DNA from 3 places in the Bradyrhizobium sp. USDA 4454 genome. Region 2 is predicted to be linked to each of the others. Evidence: predicted binding sites of a transcription regulator. Region 2 holds the regulator's gene; each other region holds the start of a gene.

Region 1 (10,003 bases), 6.4 Mb from region 2:
CCCGCTTTGATGGACGAGATCGCCGACGAGGCGGCGGAATGCCTTGGCGACGACGGCGAGCTGCGGCTCGACGCGGTGAAGCACGCCAATCTGAGCGCGACGCTGGTCAAGGAGGTCTGCCGGCTCTATCCCAGCGCCTGGTGGTTCTCGCGCGAGGTGATGCAGCCGGTGACGATCGGCGGATGCGACCTCAAGGTCGGCACCTCGCTGTTGATCTGCCCCTGGCAATTGCAGCGCGATCCCAGGCATTTCGAGGAGCCGGACCGCTTCCTGATGACGCGGCGCTACAACACCGACGCCTTCATCCCGTTCGGCGCCGGCCCGCGCGCCTGCGCCGGCATGGGCGTTGCGATGCTCGAGCTGCAATTGCTCGCGCTCGAGATCGCCGCCGCCTATCGCTTCACCGCCGTCACGCCGAATCCGGCGCCGTGGCCGAAAGCCTCGGTGACGCTGATTCCGCCGCCGATGAAGATCGACATCGAAGTTCGCGAGGTGCCGTCGCGCGTCCCGCATCTCGGTGAGGAAGCGGAGCATCTGCCTTACGTTCCACCGGTCGCCGCGGCATCCATCAGCACACTACAATCGGTATCCCCATGACAACTCAGATTACGACGGCCAGCATCGGGCAAAGGGCCATGGATCAAGTGCAAGTGCGCAGTCTGCGCGACGTCATCGCGGTCTTGGTCGAGCAACGCAGCATCGTGACGGCGGCCGGCGCAGGCTTTGCCGCACATCTGCTCGACCTCGCGATCATGCAGCTCAGGCTCAACGTCAACGATATTTCGGCAGAGGAATTGACCGGCCTGTCCGACTTCGTCGGCGCGGAGTTTTTCCGCGACAAATCCTCGCACTGATCGCGATCATCGGACCTCGGGTCAGTCCTGCGTCGCCACCAGCGCCTTCATCGAGGCGCCGGCGGCGAGCGCGGCGTCGTTCGGATCGATCTCGATCTGCAGGCCGCGCTGGCCGCTATTGACGAATACGGTGACGTGGGTGAGCGCGTGTCTTCAGCATCCGGCTCGGCTCGACGCCGAGCGCCTCGGCCGCCTGCAGGCCGATGCTCGCGGCGCTGGAATCGTAGACATAGGTGTGGAGCTTGAAGGCAATGCCCAGCTTGCGCAGTGCCATCGTCGCTGGTGTCGAATTGGGCATGGACCCTGAACTGGATCCGGCCCATGTCGAGGCGAATGATGCGCCTGCGCAAGCGGCTGTTCGATTGCCGAAACTGAATTTCTTTGCCTGCTGGCTTTTCCCGGCGAGGGATTGCCTGGCGCAATTGCGGCTTTGGCCCGCGATATTCCGGGTCATAACGAAAGCTGATCAGCCCTGATCCATAAAGACGATTTCCATGTTCGCGAGCCGGTCATGATGATGTCTCTCAGCACCAGAGAGATTTGGCATGGCCAGGGGGCACCTCAAGTGGGCTGATCGAAGCGAGACCGGCAGCGATCGCAGGGGCCGCCCGCTGACGGCGCTCGCCGGAGAAATCCCCCTTGGTCCCGCCGACAATCCCGGTCTGACCAAATTCCTCGACCTTGGGGGCAACTGGAGATCCACGACGCCACACATGTTCTCGGACGTTCGAGCGTTCCAACGTGATCCGCTGCGCCTGTTGCTGACGCGCGGCAACGAGGCCGAGCTCGGGCTGGTGCCGCTGCGGCTCGGTCCCGCACCGGTGTTCCTGGTGAACGATCACCGGTCGCCGCGGCGTCCATCAGCACACTACAATCGGTATCCCCATGACAACACAGATAACGACGGCCAGCATCGGGCAAAGGGCCATGGATCAAGTGCAAGTGCGCAGTCTGCGCGACGTCATCGCGGTCTTGGTCGAGCAACGCAGCATCGTGATGGCGGCCGGCGCAGGCTTTGCCGCACATCTGCTCGACCTCGCGATCATGCAGCTCAGGCTCAACGTCAATGACATTTCGGCAGAGGAATTGACCGGCCTGTCCGACTTCGTCGGCGCGGAGTTTTTCCGCGACAAGTCCTCACACTGATCGCGATCATCGGACTTCGGGTCAGTCCTGCGTCGCCACCAGCGCCTTCATCGAGGCGCCGGCGGCAAGTGCTGCGTCGTTCGGATCGATCTCGATCTGCAGGCCGCGCTGGCCGCCATTGACGAACACGGTGACGTGGGTGAGCGCGGTCTCGTCGATCGCGGTCGGCACCTTCTTTTTCTGGCCGAACGGGCTGATGCCGCCGACATGGTAGCCGGTCAGCCGCTCGGCATCGGCCGGGCGCATCATCCTGGCCGACTTGCCGCCAAGCGCCGCGGCAAGCTTCTTCATGCTGACCTCGCAGTCGGACGGCACCACGGCGCAGACCGGCTTGCCGTCGACCTCCGCCATCAGCGTCTTCAGCATCCGGTTCGGCTCGACGCCGAGCGCCTCGGCCGCCTGCAGGCCGATGCTCGCGGCGCTGGAATCGTAGACATAGGTGTGGAGCTTGAAGGCAATGCCCAGCTTGCGCAGTGCCATCGTCGCTGGTGTCGAATTGGGCATGGACCCTGCCGGTTGATCAGGCTGGATGATCGCCGCAATGGGCCCGGCGATCAATCGGCCCTAGGGTCAGCCTCGGGCCCCGCCAACATTAAATTGCCGCCAGCCCGGTTCCGTCAGGCGCGGCGTGGAATTTTCAGGGGATATCAAAGGGTTGTAGCTCGCCTAAAAGGCGTAAACGACCCCCTTCTTGCTTGCGCAGCCGAGCCGCTTCCGTTATCCGGTAGGCGCCTTGCGTGTGCGCGGCCGGGCGCCGCGATTTGGGCTGGGCATATCAATGCATGATCCTGTGGGCGGACGCGTTTTCGCCGCGATCATGGTCTCTGAAACAGCTGAAGGGAACATCTTCGCAATGGCCAATGTTGTCGTCGTCGGCGCCCAGTGGGGTGACGAGGGGAAGGGCAAGATCGTCGACTGGCTGTCGGAGCAGGCCGACATCGTCGTGCGCTTCCAGGGCGGCCACAATGCCGGCCATACGCTCGTGATCAATGGCGAGACCTACAAGCTGGCGCTGCTGCCCTCCGGCGTGCTGCGCCCGAACAAGCTCGCGGTGATCGGCAATGGCGTGGTGTTCGATCCGCAGGCCTTCCTCGACGAGGTCGCCAAGCTGAAGGGACAGGGGGTTGCGGTCGGACCGGACAATCTGCGCATCGCCGAGAACGTCACGCTGATCCTGCCGCTGCATCGCGAGCTGGATTCCTTGCGTGAATCCTCCAACGCCATCACCTCGATCGGCACCACCCGCCGCGGCATCGGCCCGGCCTATGAGGACAAGGTCGGCCGCCGCGCCATCCGCCTGATGGACCTCGCCGACCTCGACACCCTGCCGCACAAGATCGAACGCCTGCTGGCGCACCACAATGCGCTGCGCCGCGGCCTCAATCTGGAGGAGATCGACGGCAAGGGCATCCTGAACGAGCTGACGGCGCTGGCACCGAAGCTTCTGCCCTATGCCGAGACGGTGTGGCGGCTCCTGGACCTCGAGCGCCGCGCCGGCAAGCGCATCCTGTTCGAGGGCGCGCAGGGCGCGCTGCTCGACGTCGACCACGGCACCTATCCCTATGTGACGTCGTCCAATACCGTGGCGGGGCAGGCCGCGACCGGCACCGGCCTCGGCCCGGGCGCGGTCGGCTATGTGCTCGGCATCTGCAAGGCCTACACCACCCGCGTCGGCCAGGGGCCGTTCCCGACCGAGCTGCACGACGAGATTGGCGAGGAAATCGGCCGCCGCGGCAAGGAGTTCGGCGTCAACACCGGGCGCAAGCGCCGGGTCGGCTGGTTCGACGCCATGCTGGTGCGGCAGACCGTCCGCACCTGCGGAATTGCCGGGCTGGCGCTGACCAAGCTCGACATTCTCGACGGCTTCGACAGTATCAAGGTCTGCATCGGCTACAAGCTCGACGGCAAGGAAATCGACCATCTGCCGGCGGGCGAGGGCGCGCAGGCCCGGGTCGAGCCGATCTATGAGATCATCGAGGGCTGGAAGCAGCCGACCGCCAATGCGCGGTCCTGGGCGGACCTGCCGGCCCAGGCCATCAAATATGTGCGCCGGGTCGAGGAACTGGTTGGGTGTCCGATCGCCCTGCTGTCCACCAGCCCGGAGCGTGAAGATACTATTCTGGTACAGAATCCGTTCGAGGCTTAACGGGATATTACCTATATCCCTCCAATTGTGTGGAAATGGCTGACTACTACCCGCTGATCGCCCGCGCCATCGCCGGATTGGACCCCAACGCCCCCGGCGAAGCCCGCCGTGCGCTGTATGCGCGGGCGCGAACGGCGTTGATTCAGCAGCTCCGCGGCGTGCAGCCGCCGCTCTCCGAATCCGAGATCACCCGGGAACGGCTGTCGCTGGAGGAGGCGGTTCGCAAGGTCGAGTCAGAGGCCGCGCAGCGCTCCCGCGACGCCTCGCGCCCGGGCGGCGGTGCCGCTGCCCGCAGCAGCCGCGCCAACGCAAGACCGCCGGAGGCAGGTGCAAGACCGCCGGAGGCAAATACACGGCCGCCCGAGGCCAATGCCGCCGACGCCGCGCGTCCGCGGCCGCCGGCCGAGCCCCGTCCGCCGCGCAATCTGCGCCCCGATGCACCGCAGCCGACCCCGCCGCGGCCGCAAAACCCGCCTGCTCCCGAGACGCAGGCGCCGCAGGCCCGTCCGCCGGGTCCGCCGCGCCGCGGTCCGGAAGGCGCGCCGCCGCCGGTGCCGCCGGCCGCACCGGGCGTTCGCGGTTTCCGCGACATCACCGCCGACGCCGACGATCTCGGCCGTGCCGCGGCACAGGCCAGCCGCAACGCGCGCAAGACCTACGCCAACGTGCCGTCGCCCTCGCCGGAATTCGACCGGCTCGAGCCGAGCCTGGAAAACCGCGGCGGCGATCCCGAGGCGCCGTATTCCTACGACGAGTCGATCGAAGAGGCCGAGCGCTACGCGCCGCAGGGCGCGCCGCCGCAGCGCTCGCGGGTCGGCAATGGCGAGCGCGAGCCGAAGCGGCCGCGCGTCGGGTCGATGTTCCCGTTCAAGACCGCGATCGTGATCGGCATTTTGCTGATTCTGGTCGGCACCGGCATCCTGATGCGGCAGCAGCTCACCACTCTGGCCAGCAGCCTGTTCACATCCTCCGCCCCGGTCGAGGCGCCGAAGGATGCCTCGACGGCGCCCGCGAGCAAGAAGATCACCGACCGCGTCGGCCAGCCGTCGTCATCGGGCGAGCCGGTCGCGCCGGTGGCGCAACGCGTCGTGCTCTATGACGAGGACCCGTCGGATCCGAAGGGCAAGCAATATGTCGGGTCGGTGGTCTGGCGCACCGAACAGGTCAAGGGATCGGGCAACCAGAAGCCAGACATTGCCGTGCGCGCCGACATCGACATCCCCGACCGCAAGTTCAAGATGACGATGTCGTTCCGCCGCAACACCGATTCATCGCTGCCGGCGAGCCATACCGCAGAACTGACCTTCATCCTGCCGCAGGACTTCGCCAATGGCGGCGTCGGCAACGTGCCGGGCATCCTGATGAAGTCCAACGAGCAGGCGCGCGGCACGCCGCTGGCCGGCCTCGCGGTCAAGGTTACCGACGGCTTCTTCCTGGTCGGCCTCTCCAACGTCGACGCGGACCGCTCGCGCAATCTGCAGCTCCTGAAGGAGCGCTCCTGGTTCGACGTGCCGCTGGTCTACACCAACCAGCGCCGCGCCATCATCGCGATCGAAAAGGGCGCCCCCGGCGAGCGGGCGTTCAACGACGCGTTCGCGGCGTGGGGTGAGTAGCGAGCGTTACGCTCACCTCGATGCGTCACGGTGTCATCGCCCGGCCTCGTCCGGCGATTCCGTATCGCAGCGACATCGGCGGCGGGTTGTTGCAGCGCATCGACGCGCTTACCGAACATTTGCCGGGCGCTTTCTATTTTCCCTAGAACCATCGCGTGACTGCGTTACACTTAGCCGACGTCGGGCAAGGGCACGCCATGAAACGCTATCTGATCTTCGCAGCCATCGGGCCGTTCATCGGCGGCTTCCTGCTGTTGCTGATGACCACCTATCAATCCGGCTACTGGACCGAGACCAATGGCGGCGAGGTGGCGAAGCTGCTCGTCGTGTTCGTGAAGTCGCTGCAATACAATTATCTGTTCGGCATCGTGCCGTCGCTGATGTTCGCTGCCGTCGACGACATCCTGATGCATGTGCGGCGGATCGCGCCGACGCTGCGAATGCTGATCGTAGGTCTCGTGGCGTTCGTCGGCGCGGCGCTGACCTACGCCTCGCACGGCTCCGAAAGCGGCGCGGTGCAGTTCATCCTGTACGGGCTGGTCGGGTCCATCCCGAGCATGATCTCGTCCTGGCTGGCGCACAAATATGCCGAAGAGCTGCATGCGCCGGCGCAGCCGGTGTCCCAGCATTAGGGCAGGTAATGCCAGCCCTATTAGTGCATTAGGCTTCGGCCGCAAGCCGGGTCCGTCCACCTTCATGTAACTGTCATATGCGCGTCATGTAAACGTAGTCCCAATGTCACATGGCCGCTTTTGTCCTCCCGCGGCTATGAGGGCATTTACATGAGCGATTTGGCATTACCTGGTTCGATCGAACCCGCGCGGCGTGGCGGGCCCGATCTCGAGAAGGGCTTTCATCCGCTCACCGGCATCCTCTATCTCGGCATCATCGGCGCCGCGCTGCTGTTCGTGGCCTACAGCATCTACGCCGATGTCGGGGCGACCGGCGCAGGTAAGACCTCCTATCTCGCCTTCCTGCTGCTGTTCGTTGCGCTGTTGATCTCGCTCGGCTTCGAGTTCGTCAACGGCTTCCATGACACCGCCAACGCTGTCGCAACCGTGATCTACACGCGCTCGATGCCGGCCCACATCGCCGTGGTCTGGTCGGGCTTGTTCAATTTGATTGGCGTGCTGCTCTCGAGCGGCGCCGTTGCGTTCGGCATCGTCTCGCTGCTGCCGGTCGAATTGATCCTCCAGGTCGGCAGCAGCGCCGGCTTCGCGATGGTGTTCGCGCTGCTGATCGCCGCGATCGTCTGGAACGTCGGCACCTGGTATTTCGGACTGCCCGCCTCGAGTTCGCACACCCTGATCGGATCAATCATGGGCGTCGGCATCGCGAACGCCTTGATGCACGGCAGGGAAGGGACGTCAGGCGTGGATTGGTCGCAGGCGGTCAACACCGGCAAGGCGCTGCTGCTGTCGCCGCTGTTCGGGTTCATGCTGGCCGCGATCCTGCTCTATGGCCTGAAGACCGCACTGATGCGCGCGACGCCGGCGCTGTTCGGCGAGCCGAAGGGCGATCAGCCGCCGCCCTGGTGGATCCGCGGCATCCTGATCCTGACCTGCACTTTGGTCAGTTTCTTTCACGGATCGAACGACGGCCAAAAGGGCATGGGCCTCATCATGCTGATCCTGATCGGCGTGGTGCCGACCGCCTACGCGCTCAACCGCGCGATGCCTGCGAGCCAGATCGAGGCGTTCACCGCGAACTCGGCGGCGGCGAGCAAGGTCATCGAAGACAAGGGCGCCGATCGCAAGGTCGCGGGCAATCCGCGTCCGGCGGTGACAAACTACATCGCGCTCCGGCAGCTCACCGACGATACCTATCCCTCGCTTGCCGTTCTGGTCGGCGAGATCCGCGACCAGGTCGTGCAGTACGGGTCGCTGGCGAAATTCCCGGCCGACACCGTCGGCAACACGCGCAACGACATGTATCTGGTCTCGGAGGCGTTGCGCCTCTTGATGAAGAGCAGCGACCATGGGCTGAGCAATGCCGATCTCGCGACGCTCAATCGCTACAAGGGCTCGCTGGATGCCGCCACCAAATTCATTCCGTCCTGGGTGAAGATCGCGGTCGCCATCGCGCTCGGCCTCGGCACCATGGTGGGCTGGAAACGGATTGTCGTGACGGTCGGTGAGAAGATCGGCAAGACCCATCTGACCTACGCGCAGGGTGCTTGCGCCGAGATCACGGCGGCCGCGACCATCGCCGCGGCGGACGGATATGGCCTGCCGGTGTCGACCACGCATGTGCTGTCGTCAGGCATCGCAGGCACCATGACCGCGAACGGCTCCGGCCTGCAATGGTCGACCGTGCGCAACATCGCGATGGCCTGGGTGCTGACCTTGCCGATGGCGATGCTGATCTCGGGCACGCTCTATCTTGTTTTCGCCCATGTATTCTAGCCGGAGCCGCAGACAACAGGGACGCCTGCGTCCCGGTTCGGGAAAGGGGATTTCGAGTGGCAGACGCAAGCTTCAGCCTTCTGACGGGCAACGATATCGAAACGCGGCTGGTGCGGGCCGGCGGCGTGATTTTTCGCGAGGGCGAGCAGGCCAACGAGCTGTTCGTGATCAAGAGCGGCTATGTGCGCATCCAGGTCGGCAACAAGACCATGGCGGACTTGGCGCCCGACACGATCTTCGGCGAAATGGCGTTGATCGACAACGAGCCGAGGAGCGCGAGCGCCACCGCGCTCACCGATGTCGAGCTGGTCCCGGTCTCGGAGAAGCAGTTTCTCTTCCTCGTCAGCCAGACGCCGCATTTCGCCTTGAAGGTGATGAGAACGCTGGCGCAGCGGCTCAGGACCATGAACAAGGGTGTGTATTAAGGCGCGATGAGATTGGGTTGGCGCGGAGCGGCAGTGGAGGTTCACCTCTCCCCTCCTTTGGGAGAGGTCGGCGCGTAGCGCCGGGTGAGGGATTACGGTCTCTCATTAGGACTCTGGACCCTCACCCGGGTTGCACTGGACGATGCTTCGCATCGCCAGGCGCAATCCGACCTCTCCCCAATGGGGAGAGGTCGACCGTATCCGTGGCCAAACCGATTCAACTTAACTTCATCGCGCTCCAGGCGAACGCGAAGGTAACGGACCTTGAAGGTGACACAGTGGTAATGTGACGCAACTTGAACCGCTTGCGTGCGTTACCATGTGATGGCCATGCCCGAGGACGACATCTTCACGCCCAACGCCAAGCGATCGCGGCCGCCGTTCGGCGGGGCGGAGGCGCGCGGCAAGGTGATCGACCAGGACGGGCGCGAGCTCGCCGATGGCCCGCTGCATCCGCAGTTCGATGGGTTTCATCAAGGCTTTCAGTTCGACTTCCGCAACTCCAGCGCCAATCCGTTCGGCAATCTGACCCGCGAGGAGCGGCTCAAGCGGCTTGAGATGATCGCAAGGCTGCTCGACATCGCCTTCGTGGTGCCGGGAACCAATGTCCGCTACGGCATCGACGGACTGATCGGCCTGATCCCGGTGGTCGGCGACATCATCACGACCGCGATCTCGCTGTGGCTGGTGCGCGAGGCCCGTCTGCTCGGCGCGCCCTGGCACATCACCGCGCGGATGCTCGCCAATGTCGCGGTCGACGGCGTGATCGGCATGGTGCCGGTGGCGGGTGATGCGTTCGACGTCATGTTCCGCGCCAATATCCGCAATGTGCGGATGCTGCGGCGCTGGCTCGACAAGCAGCCGAGATTCTAGTTCGAGACGACAGTCCTTCGATCGAACGGACTCTGCTTCACCTCGCCCCGCGTGCGGGAGAGGCGTAGGCCGCCTTTGGTGGCCGTTCTCGAGAACGCCGAAGCAAAGCTTCGGCTATGCCGCATCGTTGGATGCGTTCCGGGTGAGGGGGTCTCCGCAAACGCAGCTGTCACCGTATGCGCGGTGACAGCCCCTCACCCCAGCCCTCTCCCCGTAAGAACGGGGCGAGGGAGCGCAGCTCCAAAACAAAAGCCCCCGGATCGGTCCGAGGGCTTTTCGTTAGGCGACGAGCAGAAATCTTAGGCGGCGTCGGCGTCGGTCTGGCTGGCGGCCGGGCGCGGACGGCGCGGCAGCGGGAAGGCTTCGCTCTCATAGAGCGAGCGGATGCCGTTCTGATCGAAACGGGCTTCCTCGACCTGCAGATAGGCGCCGTTCAGCGAATCCGCCGGCAGCTGCTCCATCGCGAACTGCACGGCCTCGGCAGCGGTGCCGAAACGGCGGTAGGCGAAGCCCGCCCGCTTCTTCTTGCGGATCGCGGCAG
Region 2 (10,003 bases):
ACCGGCGGCGCGGTGCGCTACCGGATCTATTCGGCCTGGGGACTGAACGCGATCGACGTCGCCAAGATCTGCTTTCTCGCCGGCCTCACCTTCTGGCTCGGCAATGCCGCGGTGCTCGGGCTCGGCATCGCCTATCATCCGGAGGCCGCCGCCAATATCGACCAGCTGCCGCCCTGGCTCAACCGCACGCTGGCATTCTGCATCATCATCGCGCTGGTCGCCTATGTGGTCTGGGTCTGGACCCAGCCGCGGGTGGTCGGCCGCGGCCCCTGGACGGTGACCCTGCCGGGCGGGCCGCTGACCCTGCTGCAGGTCGCGATCGGCATCGTCGACCTCGGCTTTTGCGCGCTGGCGATGTACGTCCTGGTGCCGGACGAGCCCAATCTCGGCTTCGTTGTGGTCGCGGTCATCTTCGTGTCGGCGACCCTGCTCGGTTTCGCCAGCCACTCGCCCGGCGGGCTCGGGGTGTTCGACGCCGCCATGCTGGTCGGCCTGTGGCAGATGGACCGCGAGGACCTGCTCGGCGGTATGCTGCTGTTCCGCCTGCTCTACTATATTGCGCCGTTCGTCATATCTGTAATCTTGCTGACGTTTCGGGAGGTTATCGTCGGCGCCCGACTCAAACGGCTGCCGCAGGCTGATTCGGGTCCCCGCGCCGAGCCGCATCATGAGGCGGTTCTGGTCCGCAAGCGCGGTGACTCCGGCGTCTGATGAAGCGGCCCGATGCCTCCCGAGGGAAGGTCGATGCGACCGCGCCTGGGCGAGACATGAACCGACGGGATGAAAGCCGCCGCAATGGCAATTGACGATACGCCGCAATCGATCTTCTCGCCCTGGCCCGACCGGCTGCGCCATTCCGCGCTGATCCTGCTTGCCGCAGCGCTGGCGCTGAGCGTGGTGGTCGCGCTCGGCGAATTGTCGCTGGTGCGCGCCTGCGCGGTGTTCGCCTGCATCGCGGCCGCGGCCCTGGTGCCATGGCGGCTGCATGATGCCGGGACCTCGCGCGAGGATGTCCGCGGCGTCAATCCGGTGGAGGCCGCTGCCGTCAGCGCCGTCGTCGCCGGCATGCCGGACCCGGCCGTGCTGCTCGATCGCGCCGGCCGCGTCATCCATCTCAACGCCGCCGCGGCCGAGCTCGCGCCGGCGCTGCGCAAGAACGAATTGGCGCAATTTGCCCTGCGTTCGCCGGAGATCATCACCGCGCTGCGCGAGGCGATCGCGACCACCGAGCCGCGCCGCGCCACCTACACCGACCACGTCCCGGTCGATCGCTGGATGGAATTGGTGATCACGCCGGTGCCGGTGCCGACCCAGTTCGGCGGCACCGAGAAGTGCATGCTGATGACCTTCCACGATCTGACGCCGTTGCGCCGGGTCGAGGAGATGCGCGCCGACTTCGTCGCCAATGCCAGCCACGAGCTGCGCACCCCGCTCGCCGCGCTGTCCGGCTTCATCGACACGCTGCAGGGGCCGGCGCGCGAGGACGCGCGGGCGCGCGAACGCTTCCTCGGCATCATGCACACCCAGGCCACCCGCATGGCCCGGCTGATCGACGATCTGTTGTCGCTGTCGCGGGTCGAGCTGTCGGCCCATGTGCGGCCCGAGGCCTCGATCGACATCGTGCCGATCATCCGCCAGGTGGCAGACGGGCTCGAGGCGCTGGCCAGCGAGCGCCAGGTCGAGATCGACGTCGACCTGCCCCAGACCCCGGTCACGATCGCCGGCGACCGCGAGGAACTGCTGCGCCTGTTCGAGAACCTGATCGAGAACGCGCTCAAATACGGCGCCTCCGGAGGCCGCGTCATAGTGTCGCTCAATCAGGCCGCATCGGGCGCATCGGGCGAGGGGCCCCCCGAAATCCGTGTCATGGTACGGGATTTCGGCCCCGGCATTGCGCCTGAGCACCTGCCGCGGCTGACCGAGCGCTTCTACCGGGTGGACGTCGGCGACAGCCGAAACCAGGGCGGAACGGGCCTCGGATTATCGCTGGTGAAACATATTCTTAACCGTCATCGCGGGCGTCTTTTGATCGAGAGCGTGCCGAACAATGGCGCGACTTTTACGGCCTGTTTTCCCCGGCCGAAGGCCCCGTTACCGACACAAAGCTAAGCGTTTTCAATCGCTTGGTTCTGTCATCCAACTGTCATCCAACCTTCGTAAAAGCAGCACCGACCGCTCCTAGATGGACCGGCGTGGGCGCGATCGGGCGCATTCGGCGCTTCGCCCACAAGATGGAGACGACCCATGAATTTCATCAAAGCAATCGTCGCTGCCGGCATGATCGCCGCATCGACGTCGGCCTTCGCTGCCGATATTACCGGCGCGGGCGCGACGTTTCCGTTCCCGATCTATTCCAAGTGGGCTGACGCCTACAAGAAGGAGACCGGCAACGGTCTGAACTACCAGTCGATCGGTTCGGGCGCCGGCATCAAGCAGATCCTGGCCAAGACCGTGACCTTCGGCGCCACCGACGCGCCGCTCAAGGCCGAGCAGCTCGAGAAGGACGGCCTTGTCCAGTGGCCGATGGTGATGGGCGCGATCGTTCCGGTCGTGAACGTCGAGGGCGTCAAGCCGGGCGAGCTCGTGCTGTCGGGCGAAGTGCTCGGCGACATCTACCTCGGCAAGATCACCAAGTGGAATGACGCGGCGATCGCCAAGCTCAATCCGAAGCTGACCCTGCCGGCCGACGCGATCACCGTCGTGCGCCGCTCGGACGGCTCGGGCACCACCTTCAACTTCACCGACTATCTCTCCAAGTCGAACGCCGAGTGGAAGTCCAAGGTCGGTTCCGGCACCGCGGTCGAGTGGCCGGTCGGCGTCGGCGCCAAGGGCAACGAAGGCGTTGCCGGCAACATCAGCCAGACCAAGAACGCGATCGGCTATGTCGAATACGCCTACGCCAAGCAGAACAAGCTGACCTACACCGCGCTGGTCAACAAGGCCGGCAAGACCGTGCAGCCGACCATCGCTGCCTTCCAGGCCGCCGCCTCGAATGCCGATTGGGCCAAGGCTCCCGGCTACTACGTCATCCTGACCGACCAGCCCGGCGAAGCCTCCTGGCCGATCACCGCGGCGACCTTCATCCTGATGCACAAGGACGCGACCGACAAGGCGGCCTCGCAGGAAGCGATCAAGTTCTTCAAGTACGCCTTCGAGAAGGGTGGCAAGGCGGCCGAAGAACTCGACTACATCCCGATGCCGGACTCGGTCGTCAAGCTGATCGAGAAGACCTGGTCCTCGGACATCAAGAGCTAAGTGCCACGCATCGAACAACGCCTGTGCCGCCGCTCAAGGGCGGCACAGGTTGAACGACCAAGATGTTGAGCGATTAAGACCCGGGCTCCGATCACCGCGGCAACAAGCGCGGGAGGGGTCCGGGGTTCGCGCCTCCGGCCGGCGCGGCCGGAACGGTGCCCGGTCACGAGCGTCACTGAAGATCGCTTCGGGCGTAGCGGTTTGCGTGGCTTTCACATAGTAAAGAGGGAATTGGCGTGGCAGACATGGCTGTTCAGGGCGATGTGATGGAAGCCGCGGGATCTTACGATCGCGCCAAGGCCCTCAGTGCCTTCAAGCTCGGTGATCTCACCTTCTATTGGATCACCCGCATCTCGGCGATCTCGGTCCTGCTGATCCTCGGCGGCATCATCCTGTCGCTGATCGTCGGCGCCTGGCCGGCGATGAAGGAATACGGCTTCGCCTTCCTCTGGACCCAGCGCTGGGCGCCCTCGGCCGATCCGCCGGTGCTCGGTGCGCTCGGCCCGATCTACGGCACGCTGATCACCTCGATCATCGCCATGCTGATCGCGATCCCGGTCGGCATCGGCATCGCCGTGTTCCTCACCGAGCTCTGCCCGCAGATGCTGCGTCGCCCGATCGGCATCGCCATCGAGCTGCTCGCCGGCATCCCCTCGATCATCTACGGCATGTGGGGCTTCTTCGTGCTCGGTCCGTTCCTGGCCAACACGTTCCAGCCGTTCATGATCCGGATCTTCGAGGGCGTTCCGGTGCTCGGCGCGGTGTTTGCCGGCCCGCCGTCCTATCTCAGCCTGTTCAACGCCGCGCTGATCCTCGCCATCATGGTGCTGCCCTTCATCACCGCGATTTCGGTCGACGTGTTCAAGACCGTGCCGCCGGTGCTGAAGGAGGCCGCCTACGGCATGGGCTGCACCACCTGGGAAGTCGTCCGCAGCGTCGTGATCCCCTACACAAGGGTCGGCGTGATCGGCGGCATCATGCTGGCGCTCGGCCGCGCGCTCGGCGAGACCATGGCGGTGACCTTCATCATCGGCAATTCGTTCCGCATCTCGTCGTCGATCTTCGCGCCGGGCACCACGATCTCGGCGGCGATCGCCTCCGAATTCGCCGAGAGCGACGGCCTGCACCAGTCCGGCCTGATCCTGCTCGGCCTGTTGCTGTTCGTGCTGACCTTCTTTGTGCTCGCCGGCGCGCGGCTGATGCTGATGCGGCTCGAGAAGAAGGCGGGAAAGTGACGCCATGAACCCGATCTACAAATCCCGCCGCCGCAGCGACATCGTCATCCGCACGCTCTGCGTCGGCGCCGCATTGTTCGGCGTCACCTGGCTGGCGCTGATCCTGATCACGCTGCTCTACAACGGCATCGCCGGCCTCAGCGTGCAGCTGTTCACCCAGAACACGCCGCCGCCGGGTTCGACTGAGGGCGGCCTGCTCAACGCCATCGTCGGCTCGGTCATCATGACCGTGATCGGCGTCGGCATCGGCGCGCCGCTCGGCCTGTTCGCCGGCACCTATCTTGCCGAATACGGCAAGCACGACAAGCTCACCTCGGTGATCCGCTTCATCAACGACATCCTGCTCAGCGCGCCGTCGATCATCATCGGCCTGTTCATCTATGGTGCGGTGGTGGTGCCGATGCGCGGCTTCTCGGCGATCGCAGGCAGCCTCGCGCTCGCCGTGATCGTGATCCCGGTCGTGCTGCGCACCACCGAGGACATGCTGCTGCTGGTGCCCAATCCGCTGCGCGAGGCGGCTTCCGCGCTCGGGCTGCCGCGTTCGCTGGTGATCAAGCGGATCGCTTATCGTGCGGCCCGGTCGGGCCTGATCACCGGCGTGCTGCTGGCGACCGCGCGGGTCGCCGGCGAGACCGCGCCGCTGCTGTTCACCGCGCTGTCGAACCAGTTCTTCAGCTGGGATTTGACCAAGACGATGGCCAACCTGCCGGTGACCATCAACAACTTCGTGCAGAGCCCCTACGCCTACTGGAAGGAACTGGCGTGGAGCGGCGCACTGCTCATCACCTTCACCGTGCTCGCGTTGAATATCGGCGCGCGTATCCTTGGTGCCGAAAGGGCCGCAAAATGACCGAGCTTTCAGTTTCGACAGCCTCCGCCAGTCACGCTCCCCACGTGCCATTGCCGGAAGCGGCGCCGAAGGTCACCGCGCGCAACCTCAACTTCTATTATGGTGAGCACCACGCGCTCAAGAACATCAACCTGACGCTCGGCACCAACCGCGTCACCGCGTTCATCGGCCCATCCGGCTGCGGCAAGTCGACCCTGCTTCGCATCTTCAACCGGATGTATGATCTCTATCCGGGCCAGCGCGCCACCGGCCAGCTGATGCTGGACCAGACCAACATTCTCGATCCCAAGCTCGACCTCAATCTGCTGCGCGCGCGGGTCGGCATGGTGTTCCAGAAGCCGACGCCGTTCCCGATGACGATCTACGAGAACATCGCCTTCGGCATCCGCCTCTACGAGAAGATCTCGAAGTCCGAGATGGACGACCGGGTCGAGAAGGCGCTGCGCGGCGGCGCGCTGTGGAACGAGGTCAAGGACAAGCTGAACGCCTCCGGCCTGTCGCTGTCCGGCGGCCAGCAGCAGCGGTTGTGCATCGCGCGCACCGTGGCGGTGCGTCCCGAGGTGATCCTGTTCGACGAGCCGTGCTCGGCGCTCGATCCGATCTCGACCGCCAAGGTCGAGGAGCTGATCCAGGAGCTCTCCGAGGATTACACGATCGCGATCGTCACCCACAACATGCAGCAGGCGGCGCGGGTCTCCGACAAGACCGCCTTCATGTATCTCGGCGAGCTGATCGAGTTCGACGACACCAACAAGATCTTCACCTCGCCGAGCGATCGACGCACCCAGGACTACATCACCGGCCGGTTCGGTTGACCGGGCTGAGGAGAGAGATGATGGCTTCCGAACATACCGCCAAGGCATTCGACAGCGACCTGCAGGAATTGACCCGCCTGGTCGCCGAGATGGGCGGCCTCGTCGAGCGGATGATCACCGAGTCGGTCGACGCGCTGATCCGGCGCGACGTCGCGCTCGGCAAGCGCGTGGTCGCCGCCGACATCGAGATCGACAATCTGCAGCGCGTCATCGAAGAGCGCGCGGTGCTGACGATCGCCCGCCGCCAGCCGATGGCGATCGACCTGCGCGAGATCGTCAGCGCGATGCGGGTCGCCACCGACCTCGAGCGGATCGGCGATCTCGCCAAGAACATGGGCAAGCGCGTCGCGGCGCTGGAGAGCGATTTCCAGCCGCTGAAGCTGATCCGCGGCCTCGAGCACATGACCGATCTCGTGCTGTCGCAGGTCAAGTCGGTGCTCGACGCCTATGCCGCGCACGATCTGCCGGCGGCGATGAACGTCTGGAAGGGCGACGAGGAGGTCGATGCGATCTGCACCTCGCTGTTCCGCGAGCTGCTCACCTACATGATGGAAGATCCGCGCAACATCTCGTTCTGCATCCATCTGATGTTCTGCGCCAAGAACATCGAGCGGATCGGCGATCACGCCACCAACATCGCCGAGACCGTGTTCTACATGATCGAGGGCCAGCAGATCACCGACAAGCGCCCGAAGGGCGACATGACCAATTTTGCCACCACGGTGCCGGGTAACAGCTAGTCGACGGCGTTTCGGTTTTGCGTCTGGGCAACGGATCACCACAGAGAGAGAATTTAGACCGATGAGCGCACGCATTCTGGTAGTCGAAGACGAGGAAGCGCTGACGACGCTGTTGCGCTACAACCTCGATGCCGAAGGCTACGATGTCGAAACGGTGGGGCGCGGCGACGATGCCGATACCCGCCTCAAGGAGCGCGTTCCCGACCTCGTGGTCCTCGACTGGATGCTGCCGGGCCTGTCCGGCATCGAGCTGTGCCGCCGCCTGCGGGCGCGGCCCGAGACCAAGCAGCTTCCGATCATCATGCTGACCGCGCGGGGCGAGGAGAGCGAGCGGGTGCGCGGGCTTGCCACCGGCGCCGACGATTACATCGTCAAGCCGTTCTCGGTGCCGGAACTCCTGGCGCGGGTGAAGGGCCTGCTGCGCCGCGCCAGCCCGGAGCGGCTCGCCACCGTCCTGACCTATGGCGACATCGAGCTCGACCGCGAGAAGCGCCGCGTGGCGCGCTCGGGCCGTCCGATCGATCTCGGTCCGACCGAGTATCGGCTGCTCGAATTCTTCCTCGAGCATCCCGGCCGCGTGTTCAGCCGCGAGCAGCTGCTCGACAGCGTCTGGGGCCGCGACATCTACATCGATGAGCGCACCGTCGACGTGCATATCGGCCGCCTGCGCAAGCTGCTCAATCCGGGCCGCGAGCAGGATCCGATCCGCACCGTGCGCGGCGCCGGCTACGCGCTCGACGACCGCTTTGCGAAAGCCGAACCGCAGCCGTAGCGGTTGCGTAGCGATCACACGCCACAACACGGCGTCGTCCCGGCGCAGGCCGGGACCCATACGCCGCGGCCGGCGCAATAGGCAAGCGGCCAGACGGCTTTCTAACAACACCCATTCGTGGTTATGGGTCCCGGCCCCCGTGCGCAATTGCGCACTAGGCAGGGACGACACTGGTGATGCTTCCGGACTTTGCCCCCACAAAAAAATCCCCGCTTGTGCGGGGATTTGTTTTTCAGGTCTTCCGTAGTTTTCCCGAGTGCTACTTGATCTGCGGTTTCGCCGACGGCCGGCGGCGATCGGCGGCGGGCTGGTAGGCGACGCGCGAGTGATGCGCGCAATAGGGCAGGCCGGCGAGCGCCTTGCCGCCGCAGAAGAAGAACTCCGGGCTCGATGGATCGCCGACCGGCCAGTGGCAGGTGGCTTCGTTGAGCTCGAGCAGCGACAGCCGCTGGCTCATCGGCACCACATTGTCGAACGAGATCGGATCGGGCTCCATCTCGACCTCGAAGGCGTGCGCGAGCGCGGTGTTGCCGCGCGAGACCGGGCGCGCCACCCGCATCATGTGCTGGGCGGGGCGCGCCTTGCGCTGCCGCGGCGCCGCCGTGGAGGGTGCCTTGGCGCGGCCGGAGAGGCCGAGCCGGTGCACTTTGCCGATCACGGCGTTTCGCGTCACATTGCCAAGTTCCGCTGCGATCTGGCTGGCCGACAGGCCAGACTCCCAGAGCTTCTTCAGCTGCTCGACGCGATCGTCGGACCAGGTCAATACCGTCATCGCATTCTTCCTTTCGCATGGCGCCGGCCAGTTATCGGAGCGGCGCTGCGAGCCAAATCTGGACAAATATCCCTGCGGCCAGAATCCCTTAGCCCTCGCCGGGCGCGGTGTTGCGCCCGAACGTTTACGCGAGACACAAAGGCTACTTAGAGGGTCCAGTACTGCCGCACGAGATGTCGTACCCGACAGGCCAAACGCTACAATATGGCGTGACTCTGGCGCAAGAGTCCGCGGCCGTGCGTCCACATGTTCCGGAAAGTTAAGCATTGCTGTGAGGCTTTTCCACCGCACCGGAATGCTCCGGATTGCGCTCGCTTGGCAGCGCAGGAAGCCCGGCAAAGGGCCGGCTCCTGGCGATTGACACGGACCCGCCGCAGCATAGAATGCCCGCCACGTGCCGCCCGCAAAGGCGGCCGTTTTGTTTTCCGAAGCTGGCCGTTGCTGCGCTGGCGTCAAGGCGCGCGGCAATTGTCGGCTTCAAACCGGCAGTGAACGCCATGACCAACGCCTCGTCGCATCTGCTCCCCGTCTTCGCCCGGGTCGATCTCGGCTTCGAGCGCGGTGAGGGCGCCTGGCTGATCGCAACCAACGGCGACCGCTATCTCGATTTCACCTCGGGCGTCGCGGTGAACGCGCTCGGGCATGCGCATCCGCATCTGGTGAAGGCGCTGCAGGAACAGGCGACCATGCTCTGGCACATGTCGAACCTGTTCAAGAGCCCGGACGGCGAGGCGCTCGCCGCGCGGCTGTGCGAGCAGAGCTTTGCCGACTTCGTGTTCTTCTGCAATTCCGGCGCGGAGGCGATGGAGGGCGTGATCAAGCTGGTCCGCCACTATCACTTCTCCAAGGGGCATGGCGAGCGCTACCGCATCATCACCTTCGAAGGCGCCTTCCATGGCCGCACGCTGGCCACGCTGGCCGCGACCGGCTCGGCGAAATATCTCGAAGGCTTCGGCCCGCCGATGGACGGCTTCGACCAGGTGCCGCATGGCGACATCGAGGCGGTGAAGAAGGCGATCGGCCCGCACACCGCCGGCATCCTGATCGAACCGATCCAGGGTGAGGGCGGCGTCCGCTCGGCGCCGCAGGCGTTCTTCAAGGCGCTGCGCGCGCTGTGCGACGAGCATGGCCTGCTGCTCGCCTTCGACGAGGTGCAGACCGGCATGGGCCGCACCGGCGATTTGTTCGCCTACAAGCGCACCGGCGTCACGCCGGACGTGATGTCGCTCGCGAAGGCGCTCGGCGGCGGCTTCCCGATCGGCGCGGTGCTCGCGACCGCGAAAGCGGCCGAAGGCATGGCGCCGGGCTCGCACGGCTCGACCTTCGGCGGCAATCCGCTGGCGGTCGCCGCGGCCAATGCCGTGCTCGACGTCATGCTCAAGCCCGGCTTCTTCGATCACGTGCAGAAGATGTCGCTGCTGCTCAAGCAGAAGCTCGCCTCCGTCGTCGACCGCTATCCCGGCGTGCTGGCGGAAGTGCGCGGCGAGGGCCTCTTGATCGGCGTCAAGGCCGTGGTGCCGTCGGGCGACCTGATCGCCGCGTTGCGCAACGAGAAGCTGCTCAC
Region 3 (10,003 bases), 7.5 Mb from region 2:
ATCGGCGCCGGCCTGCTGGCGCGCAAGGCGGCCGCCAAGGGCCTGAAGGCCAAGCCGTGGGTGAAGACCTCGCTCGCGCCAGGCAGCCAGGTGGTGGCGGAATATCTCGCCAATTCCGGCCTGCAGGCCGATCTCGACAAGGTCGGCTTCAACCTGGTCGGCTTCGGCTGCACCACCTGCATCGGCAATTCCGGCCCGCTGCCGGAAGACATCTCGAAGGCGATCAACGAGAACGGCATCGTCGCCGCCGCCGTGCTCTCTGGCAACCGCAACTTCGAAGGCCGCGTCTCGCCGGACGTGCAGGCGAACTACCTCGCCTCGCCGCCGCTGGTGGTCGCGCATGCGCTCGCCGGCACCGTGACCAAGGACCTCGCGGTCGAGCCGATCGGCAGCGGCAAGGACGGCAAGCCGGTGTTCCTCAAGGACATCTGGCCGACCGCCAAGGAGATCAACGCCTTCATGAAGAAGTACGTCACCGCGACGATCTTCAAGAAGAAGTACGCCGACGTGTTCAAGGGCGATACCAACTGGCGCAAGATCAAGACCACGGAAAGCGAGACCTATCGCTGGAACATGGGTTCGACCTACGTGCAGAACCCGCCCTATTTCGAAGGCATGAAGAAGCAGCCGGATCCGGTCACCGACGTGGTCGACGCCCGCATCCTCGCGATGTTCGGCGACAAGATCACCACCGACCACATCTCGCCGGCCGGTTCGATCAAGCTGACCTCGCCCGCCGGCAAGTTCCTCAGCGAGCACCAGGTGCGCCCCGCCGACTTCAACCAGTACGGCACGCGGCGCGGCAACCATGAAGTGATGATGCGCGGCACCTTCGCCAACATCCGTATCAAGAACTTCATGCTGAAGGGCGCCGACGGCAATATTCCGGAAGGCGGCCTGACCAAGCACTGGCCGGACGGCGAGCAGATGTCGATCTACGACGCCGCGATGAAGTATCAGGCCGAAGGCGTGCCGCTGGTGGTGTTCGCCGGCGCCGAGTACGGCAACGGCTCGTCGCGGGACTGGGCCGCAAAGGGCACCCGCCTGCTCGGCGTGCGTGCGGTGATCTGCCAGAGCTTCGAGCGCATCCATCGCTCCAACCTGGTCGGCATGGGTGTGCTTCCGCTCACCTTCCAGGACGGCACGTCGTGGTCCTCGCTCGGCCTCAAGGGCGACGAGAAGGTCACGATCCGTGGCCTGCAGGGCGATCTCAAGCCGCGTCAGACGCTGACCGCCGAGATCGTCTCCGCCGACGGGGCCAAGAAGGATGTCCCGCTACTCTGCCGCATCGATACGCTGGACGAGCTCGATTACTATCGCAACGGCGGCATCCTGCATTATGTGCTGCGCAAACTCGCGGCCTAAGGGCCGTTTGTTGGAGCATGGTCTCCGCGCAAACCCCTCGCGTTTGTTGCGAGGGACCATGGGCCAACGCGGATTTGTGATCGGTGGCTCACCGCTTAGTGAGTAGCGACCAAAAAGAAGGCGGCCTATGAAAGGCCGCTTTCTCGCGTTTTGGGGCACGCAAGTTCAAGGACAGGCTTCATGCTCCGTACAATTACGGATGGAAATCATCACGACTGGTTCGCAGTATGACAGCGATGATGGCCTATAATTCTATCTCGCGATGGTCCAGTGCGCTCGGTATCTGCGCGATCGTCGCAATCATCCGCCCCGCTCACGCCGATCCGCGTGCTGTCGTCGAACTCTTCACCTCGCAGGGATGCTCGTCCTGTCCGCCCGCGGACAAGATCATCGGCGATCTCGCGAAGGACCCCAACGTCATCGCGCTCAGTATGCCGATCGACTATTGGGACTATCTCGGCTGGAAGGATACGCTGGCCGACTCCCGCTTCAGCGCGCGCCAGAAGGCCTATTCGCATATGCGCGGCGATCGCGACGTCTATACGCCGCAGGCCGTGGTCAACGGCTCCGCGCACGTGATCGGCAGCGACCGCGCCAGCATCGAAAGCGCGATCAAGGACACCGAGAAGAGCGGCACCGTGATGTCGGTGCCGGTGACCATGACGCTGACCGGCAAGCAGATCAACGTGTCGGTCGCGGCGTCGAAATCGCCCGCCGTGTCGCGCGGCGAAGTCTGGATCTGCTCGATCTCGAAGTCGGTGCCGATCTCGATCGCGCGCGGCGAGAACCGCGGCCACGAGATCACCTACCACAATGTGGTGCGCAATCTGCTCAAGGTGGGTGACTGGAACGGGTCGTCCGGGAGCTGGACCGTGCCGCTCGAGAACATCACGCGCGAGGGCGTCGATGCCGCGGCGGTGTACGTCCAGGACGGCAATCGCGACAAGCCGGGCCCGATGCTCGGTGCCGCCTTCACCTCGCTTCACTAAGCGTCACGGCGCGCTTCGTCGCTGGGTCGCGCGCCAGGCGACAGCGAACCTGCATCCAGTGATGGGCTGAAAGGAAGGCCGGGAGGTCCTGCGCCTGCGCCTTGACCGCGTGCGCTATCGCTTAGGTCCCCAAAACAAAAAGGACCAACTTTCGTTGGCCCAGTGTTGGGATTTGACTCCCCTGCGAACAGGCCCGATCCCGACGGCCCCGGGGGGCTGGGGGCTGAGGAATCCGGAACCGAAAGGACCGGGCCAACGCAGGATTTTCTTTTCGCAAGGCAGCGGGGCAGGCGATTGGCGGAAGTGGGGCAGCAATATGATTCCGCTAACGTTCCCGTGACTCTCGGGTTTTTGGACAATCCGTCGCGTCCAACCGTGGTTAAGGGCTGGTTGCGTGGCGAATGGCCCCTTGCAGGGCCCATCGCTTAGCGCAATCATGTCACTCTCGTGACGATCCCGAAGGGGGCACGGCCTTCGGGTTCCGTCGTCACCGAGATGACAGGAGGCGCTCGATGAGTTTGATCTCGGAGGACACTGATCCGAGCGGGAGCCGCGCCGCGGCGCGTCCCGTCGCCGCGACCCCCCAGCCCAACCGCGTGACATTCAATCGACTTGAGCTCAACCGCATCCTCAATCTCTACGGCCGCATGGTCGCCGACGGCGAGTGGCGCGACTATGCGATCGACTTCCTGAAGGACCGTGCCGTGTTCTCGGTGTTCCGGCGCGCGTCGGAAGTGCCGATCTACCGGATCGAGAAGGACCCCCGGCTGGCGCGCAAGCAGGGCATGTACAGCGTGATTTCGGCGACCGGTCTGATCCTGCGCCGCGGCCATGAACTCGAGCGTGTGCTGCTCGCGATCGACCGCAAGCTGTCGCTGGTGTAGCGGGCTCGCGATCCGGTGCTCCTCCGCGGCTGCTCATTCCAACCTCCCCTTCGAAAAGGGAGGTTGCTTTGCTTGCCAGAGCAAAGCGGGTGGGGATCTTGTCGCTCCACATACGCCATCGTCTGGGGCTGACCCACATCCCGACCTTCCCCCTTTCAGGGGGAAGGAGAAGATAACTTCGTAGCCCGGATGGAGCGCAGCGCAATCCGGGGCTGTTGTAACCGCGGATGGAGGAGTCCCGGATTGCGCTCCGCTCCATTCGGGCTACGCTGCATTGCTCCGCGCAAAGAAAAGCCCCGGCCGCTTGGGGCCGGGGCTTGGATCGATCCGCTCGCTCCGTGGCGCCTAGTCGCGCTGACCGAGCAGCTGCAGCAGCAGCGTGAACAGGTTGATGAAGTTCAGGTAGAGCGACAGCGCGCCGGTGATTGCCGCACGCTCTGCCATCGCGCCGCCCTGCGAGGCGTAACCGTAGATGTAGTCGTTCTTCAGCCGCTGGGTGTCCCAGGCGGTGAGGCCCGCGAACACCAGCACGCCGACCACCGAGACGATGAACTGCAGCGCCGAGCTCGCCAGGAACAGGTTGACCAGGCTCGCGATGATGATGCCGATCAGGCCCATGAACAGGAACGAGCCCATGCCGCTCATGTCACGCTTGGTGGTGTAGCCGTAGAGGCTCAGCGCACCGAACGTCGCCGCGGTGATGAAGAACACGCGCACGATCGAGGTGTGCGTGTACACCAGGAAGATCGACGACAGCGACAGGCCCATCAGCGCCGAGAACACCCAGAACAGGAGCTGGGCGGTCGCAGGCTGCAGACGGTTGATGCCGGCCGAGATGACGAACACCATCGCCAGCGGGGCGAGGATGAACAGCCACTTCAGCGGGCTCACGAACATCGCGTAGCCGAACTGCGTCAGATAGGCATTGCCGAACTTGGCGACGGCGGCCGACTGGTCGGTGGTCACCGCCCCCATGTAGACGCCGAGCGCGGCCAGGCCGGTGATGGCAAGGCCGATACTCATGTAGTTGTAGATGCGCAGCATGTAGGCGCGCAGACCGGCGTCAACGGCCGCAGCGTCAATGCGCCCGGCGGCCCGGCCGAAAGGAGAAGCGTAATTGCGGTCTAGGTCCGACATGGTCGAATTCCCGTGGTTGGTCCCGGTGGAGCGCAAGGGATTTGCGGCGCCGGTCGTAAATCTATCTCAGATGGCGCGGTTTGCGGAACATTAATTCCGTGTCATTCAGCCGGCCATCCGACCCGATTGGTATGTGGGAAATTAACACATCCGACGCAAGCTTCCACGCGCGGCCGAATGTCGCTCTGGCCTAGCATTGTAGGCAAAAACGGCGCTGCCGCCGCTACAAATTGTCACAAATTCCGCAGCACCGAGGCCGGTTTCTGGTTCAGGGCGAGCAACGTGCCGGCCAGTCCAAGTCCGACCGTGACGACCAGCGCGGCGAGCACGACCAGCGCGGCGCTGCCGGCCTGCCAGATGAAGCTCAGCGTCATCAGCCGCGTCACGATCAGCCAGGCCGCGACCGAGCCGGCGATCACGCCGAAGATCGCGGTTGCAAAACCGATCATCAGATACTCCAGCGCGTAAGCGCCGAGCAATCGCGCCCGCGTAGCGCCAAGCGTTTTGAGGATCACGGCATCATAGACGCGGTGACGGTGCCCGGCCGCGAGCGCGCCGCCCAGCACCAGGATCGCCGAGATCAGCGTCACGGCGCTGGCGCCGCGGATCGCCAGCACCAGGTTGCTGACGACGCCGCCGACGGTCTCCAGCGCCTCGCGGACCCGCACGCTGGTGACCATCGGGAAGGCGTCGGCGACCTGCTTGATGATGCGCGCGTCGTTGGCGCCCGCTTGGGTCGCGCCCGCATGCGGCTCCGTCAGGGTCGCGACGTGGCTGTGCGGCGCGCCCTTGAAGGCATTCGGCGAGAACACCAGCACGAAGTTGATGCCGAGCCCCTGCCAGTCGATGTTGCGCAGATTGGCGATCTTCGCCGGCACGTCGCGGCCGAGCACGTTGACCACGATCTCGTCGCCGATCTTCAGGCCCAGGCCGTCGGCGATCTTCTTCTCCATCGAGACCAGCGGCGGTCCGCTGTAATCCGGGCCCCACCATTCGCCCTCGACGATCTTCGAGCCCTTGGGGATCTCGCCGGTGTAGGTGAGGCCGCGGTCGCTTTGCAGCACCCATTCGGAATCGACCGACGGCTTGAGCTGGTCGGCCTTGACGCCGCGCGCGGCAACGATGCGCCCGCGCAGCATCGGCACGTCCTCGACAGTCGAGCCGGCCGCGATCTGACCCAGGAAGGCGGCAAACCGGTCGGCTTCGGTGGAGGGGATGTCGATGAAGAAGAACGACGGCGCGCGCTCCGGCAGCGCGGCCAGGAATTGCCGGCGCAGATTGCCGTCGATCTGGGTGATGGTGACCAGCACCGCTAAGCCAAGGCCGAGCGACAGCACGACCGACGGCGTCAGCGCGCCCGGCCGATGGATGTTGGCGATCGCGAGCCGCAGCATGGTGATGCGGCTGTGCGGCAGGCGCCGTGCCACCGCCATCAGAATCGCGGCGATCCCGCGCAGCAGCAGGAACACGGCGATCGAGGCGGCGACGAACACGGTGGCGACCCGCTTGTCATAGGCCAGCCCGATCGCAACCCCGATCAGCAGCGCGATCACCATGGCCATCAGCGCCAGATAGCTCCAGCGCGGCCGATGCCACTCGCTGGTGACGGTTTCCCGGAATAGCGCGGCGACCGGCACGTCGTGGACCCGGCCAAGCGGCCACAGCCCGAACGCCAGCGCGGTGAGCTGGCCATAGATGAAGGAGAGCGCGAGCTCGTCGGGATGCAGCGCCGGCACCACCGGCAGCGGCAGCAGCTTGCCGAACAGACCGACGATGACGAACGGCAGCGCGGCGCCGAGCGCAAGCCCGATCACCGAGCCGATCCCGGCCAGCACCACCACCTGGGTGCAGTAGATCGTGAAGACGTCGCGGCCGGTGGCGCCGAGCGCCTTGAACGAGGCGATGACGTCGCGTCGACGGTCGATGTGGCTCTTCACCGCATTGGCGACGCCGACGCCGCCGACCAAAAGTGCGGCGAGCCCGACCAGGGTCAGGAACTGGGTGAAGCGGTTGATGGTGCGCTCGAGCTGCGGCGAGGCATTGCTGCGGCTGCGGACCTCCCAGCCAGCCTCCGGCGCCGCAGCCCGGGCGCCGTCGATCAGGGCGGTGGTGGCTCGATCGTCGTTGGCGCCGTCGGGCAGCTTCACCCGGTAGATCCAGCGTACCAGGCTGCCGGGCTGCAACAGGTCGGTGGCGCGCAGGCTGGCCTCGCTGATCAGGAAGCGCGGGCCGAGGCCGACGCCGCCGGCGAGCTTGTCGGGCTCGGCCGCCACCACGCTGCGGATCTGATAGGTCGCGCTGCCGATGGTGACGCGGTCGCCGAGCTTGAGATCAAGCCGCGCCAGCAAGGTCGAGTCGGCTGCCGCGCCAAAAACGCCGTCGCGCTCAGTGAGCAGGTCGGCAACCGGCATGTTCGGCTCGAGGGTCAGCTCGCCGAGCATCGGATATTTGCCGTCGACCGCCTTGAGCTCGACCAGCGCCAGCTTGCCGTCAGTGCTGCGCGCCATCGCGCGCAGTGTGGCCGTGACCGAAACCTCGCCGCGGGTGCGCAGATAGACGACCTCGTCGGGCTTGGCCTCGCGCGAGATCAGCGAGAACGCGACGTCGCCGCCGAGCAGCGTGCGTCCCTCGCGCGACAGGCCGTCGCCGAGGCTCGCCGCAACCGAGCCGACGCCGGCAATCGCCATCACGCCGAGCGCGATGCAGGCGATGAACACGTAGAATCCGCGCAAGCCGCCGCGCAGTTCGCGCAGCGCATAACGGAAGGCAAGCGACGACGCGCGGCCCTGTACCGCGACTTCGGACGCAAAGCTCATGTGGTTGATTGTCCGTCGATGCGGCCGGAGCGCAGCCGCACCACGCGATCGCAGCGCTGTGCGAGCGCGAGGTCATGCGTCACCAGCACCAAGGTCATGCCGCGCTCGGCGTGCTTGGTGAACAGCAAATCGACGATCTGCTTTCCTGTCGTCTCGTCGAGATTTCCGGTCGGCTCGTCGGCGACCAGGATCGCGGGATCGGGCGCCAGCGCGCGCGCGATCGCGACGCGCTGCTGCTCGCCGCCGGAGAGCTGCGTCGGATAGTGATGCAGCCGTTCGCCGAGGCCGACCGACTGCAGCTCTCGCGCGGCGCGCGCAGCCGCATCGGGGCTGCCGGCGAGCTCGAGCGGCACGGCGACATTCTCCAGCGCCGTCATGGTCGGGATCAGATGGAACGACTGGAAGACGATGCCGACCTGGCGGCCGCGGAAGCGCGCCAGCGCATCTTCATCGAGGGCATTGAACGAGGTGCCGTCGACAACCACTTCTCCGCTGTCAGGACGTTCAAGCCCCGCCATCACCATCAGCAAGGTCGACTTGCCCGAGCCCGACGGGCCGATCAGGCCGATGGCCTCACCCGCTGCCACACGAAGGCTGATATCTTTCAGGATATGAACCCGTGCCGCGCCGGTGCCGAGCGAGAGATTGACGTTCCTGACGGCAATGGTGTCCGGCTCGACGTCGGTCAGTGAAGAGGATGCGATGAGACTGTCCATGGTTCGGTCATATGGCACTTCCGCGGCTGCGGTCGAGGGCCGGTTGAGAATTGTCGTGCACATACTCGTGTTGCTTATGGGCGTGATGACGGCGGCGAGTGCGCAGACGCCGGGATCTGGGGACGGAGCTGAGAAAGGCCCGGCGCAAGGCGTCGTGAAGCCGATCAAGATCGTGGTCCTGGGCGATTCCCTGAGCGCCGGGTACGGTCTCCCAGGCCCGGCGGCATTTCCGGTCCGGCTGCAAAAAGCCTTGGAAGCCAAGGGGATAAGGGTCGATATGACCAATGCCGGCGTGTCCGGCGATACCGCCTCGGGCGGCCGCGAGCGGCTCGACTGGTCGGTGGCCGATGGAACCGATGCCGTGATCGTCGAGCTCGGCGCCAACGATGCCTTGCGCGGCATCGATCCCGCGGTGACGCGTGCCGCGCTCTCGGACATCATCACAAAGTTGCAGGCGCGCAAGATCGCCGTGCTGTTGTGTGGCATGCTCGCGCCGCCGAACTATGGCAGCGACTATGCAGCGAAGTTCAACGCGATCTATCCCGATCTGTCGAAATCGCTCGGCGTGCCGCTCTATCCGTTCTTCCTCGACGGCGTTGCTGGTAATCCGAAGATCAATCAGGCCGACGGCATGCATCCTACGGCAGAGGGTGTGGACATCGTTGTGACGAATATCCTGCCCACGGTGGAGGCATTTCTCGGTGCATTATCAGGGCAACGCAGTTGAAACGCAGGCAGTATGGCCCGCTGTGTCCCTAGGTTTACGACCTGTTAACGGGTCGTGCTTCGCAGAGTCATATATCTCAGGTACAAATAGGCATCGGTGATTCGTCGCCGGGCTTGTTACAGGGTGCGGGCTCCCAAAACCCGCGCCAAGCATCGAGGATTAAAGCGATGCCGCGTCTGTTCACTGGTCTGGAAATTCCGGCCGATATCGGCCAATCCCTCTCCAGCTTGCGTGGTGGCCTTCCCGGCGCTCGCTGGATCGATCCCGAAAACTATCACGTCACCCTGCGCTTCATCGGCGATATCGACGGCCTCTGGGCCAACGAGATCGCGACGATGTTGTTTCGGGTGAACCGCAAACCGTTCGAGGTCAAACTGCAGGGCCTGCAGAGCTTCGGCGGACGCAAGCCGCGTGCGGTGGTTGCCGCCGTCGAGCCGAGCCGGCCGCTGATCGAACTGCAAGCCGAGCTCGAGCGGATGATGCAGCGGATGGGGCTCGATCCCGAGGGCAGGAAATTCACGCCACATGTCACGCTCGCGCGTCTGCATGACGCATCGAGCCAGGACGTTGCGGATTATCTGTCCGTGCGCGGCTACTTCCCGAGCCGCAGCTTCATGGCGGACCGCTTCGTGCTGTTCTCGTCGCGCGCGTCGACAGGCGGCGGCCCTTACGTGGTCGAGGATTCCTACGAACTCTGCGCGTAGGGTTTCGCAGATCGCGGTGCTCGGCACCTGGCAAGGCCGTGTGGCCGGCCGTGGTATGCAAGGGTTCGCGCTTGCATACCCCATTGGCGCAATTCACGGCTTGCAATTTGCCGCGCAGTAGGGCCGTAAGGTGGACCCATGCTGTCCACCTCGCCCAGTTCCTTTCTCGAGCACTACAAAACCCTGGTCGCCTCCGGCGCGATCGAGGCCGATCCCGCGCAGGCCCGCGCCGCCGATGCGTTCGGCGCGTTGGAGGAGCGGCTCGCGAGCTACAAGCCGCAGCGCAAGCAGGGCCTGTTCGGACGACTGTTCGGCGGCGACAAGGACGACAAGCTGCCACGCGGGCTCTACGTCCATGGCGAGGTCGGCCGCGGCAAGACCATGCTGATGGATCTGTTCTTCCAGCAGAGCCCGGTCGAGCACAAGCGCCGCGCCCATTTCCACGAATTCATGGCCGAGGCGCATGAGCGCATCTACGGCTATCGTCAGCAGATCGCGCGCGGCGAGATCGCAGACGGCGACGTGATCGCGCTGACCGCGCAGGCGATCTTCGACGAGGCCTGGCTGCTCTGCTTCGACGAATTCCACGTCACCGACATCGCGGACGCGATGATCCTCGGGCGGCTGTTCGCAAAGCTGTTCGATCTCGGCACCGTCGTGGTTGC

What was found. The regulator PhoB, encoded in region 2, activates phosphate uptake and scavenging genes when phosphate is short. The targets are predictions, from matches to a motif close to TGTCATNNANCTGTCAT.
Region 1: ACVIW0_RS05970 (inorganic phosphate transporter) is a predicted target of PhoB. The motif match lies at 6,463-6,479, and genes of this name have one in related genera.
Region 3: ACVIW0_RS00635 (DUF2794 domain-containing protein) is a predicted target of PhoB. The motif match lies at 2,791-2,807, and genes of this name have one in related genera.

Annotation. Positions count from the first base shown of each region.
Region 1 is NZ_JBTRCN010000001.1:1,267,336-1,277,338, forward strand. Features, by position in the region: gene ACVIW0_RS05925 (cytochrome P450) at 1-597, shown strand, start outside; gene ACVIW0_RS05930 (hypothetical protein) at 636-854, shown strand; gene ACVIW0_RS05935 (hypothetical protein) at 970-1,128, opposite strand; gene ACVIW0_RS05940 (hypothetical protein) at 1,151-1,330, shown strand; gene ACVIW0_RS05945 (hypothetical protein) at 1,782-2,000, shown strand; gene ybaK (Cys-tRNA(Pro) deacylase) at 2,022-2,504, opposite strand; gene ACVIW0_RS05955 (adenylosuccinate synthase) at 2,854-4,146, shown strand; gene ACVIW0_RS05960 (hypothetical protein) at 4,182-5,759, shown strand; gene ACVIW0_RS05965 (DUF5413 family protein) at 5,957-6,391, shown strand; gene ACVIW0_RS05970 (inorganic phosphate transporter) at 6,542-8,164, shown strand; gene ACVIW0_RS05975 (Crp/Fnr family transcriptional regulator) at 8,221-8,589, shown strand; gene ACVIW0_RS05980 (DUF4112 domain-containing protein) at 8,914-9,462, shown strand; gene ACVIW0_RS05985 (hypothetical protein) at 9,762-10,003, opposite strand, start outside.
Region 2 is NZ_JBTRCN010000001.1:7,634,837-7,644,839, reverse strand. Features, by position in the region: gene ACVIW0_RS35615 (putative bifunctional lysylphosphatidylglycerol flippase/synthetase) at 1-711, shown strand, start outside; gene ACVIW0_RS35610 (ATP-binding protein) at 796-2,109, shown strand; gene pstS (phosphate ABC transporter substrate-binding protein PstS) at 2,245-3,255, shown strand; gene pstC (phosphate ABC transporter permease subunit PstC) at 3,501-4,490, shown strand; gene pstA (phosphate ABC transporter permease PstA) at 4,495-5,340, shown strand; gene pstB (phosphate ABC transporter ATP-binding protein PstB) at 5,337-6,155, shown strand; gene phoU (phosphate signaling complex protein PhoU) at 6,176-6,895, shown strand; gene phoB (phosphate regulon transcriptional regulator PhoB) at 6,957-7,667, shown strand; gene ACVIW0_RS35575 (GcrA family cell cycle regulator) at 7,927-8,439, opposite strand; gene ACVIW0_RS35570 (hypothetical protein) at 8,699-8,938, opposite strand; gene ACVIW0_RS35565 (acetylornithine transaminase) at 8,937-10,003, shown strand, end outside.
Region 3 is NZ_JBTRCN010000001.1:125,982-135,984, forward strand. Features, by position in the region: gene acnA (aconitate hydratase AcnA) at 1-1,365, shown strand, start outside; gene ACVIW0_RS00630 (DUF1223 domain-containing protein) at 1,593-2,354, shown strand; gene ACVIW0_RS00635 (DUF2794 domain-containing protein) at 2,867-3,238, shown strand; gene ACVIW0_RS00640 (Bax inhibitor-1/YccA family protein) at 3,584-4,375, opposite strand; gene ACVIW0_RS00645 (ABC transporter permease) at 4,609-7,191, opposite strand; gene ACVIW0_RS00650 (ABC transporter ATP-binding protein) at 7,188-7,907, opposite strand; gene ACVIW0_RS00655 (arylesterase) at 7,963-8,634, shown strand; gene thpR (RNA 2',3'-cyclic phosphodiesterase) at 8,802-9,338, shown strand; gene zapE (cell division protein ZapE) at 9,477-10,003, shown strand, end outside.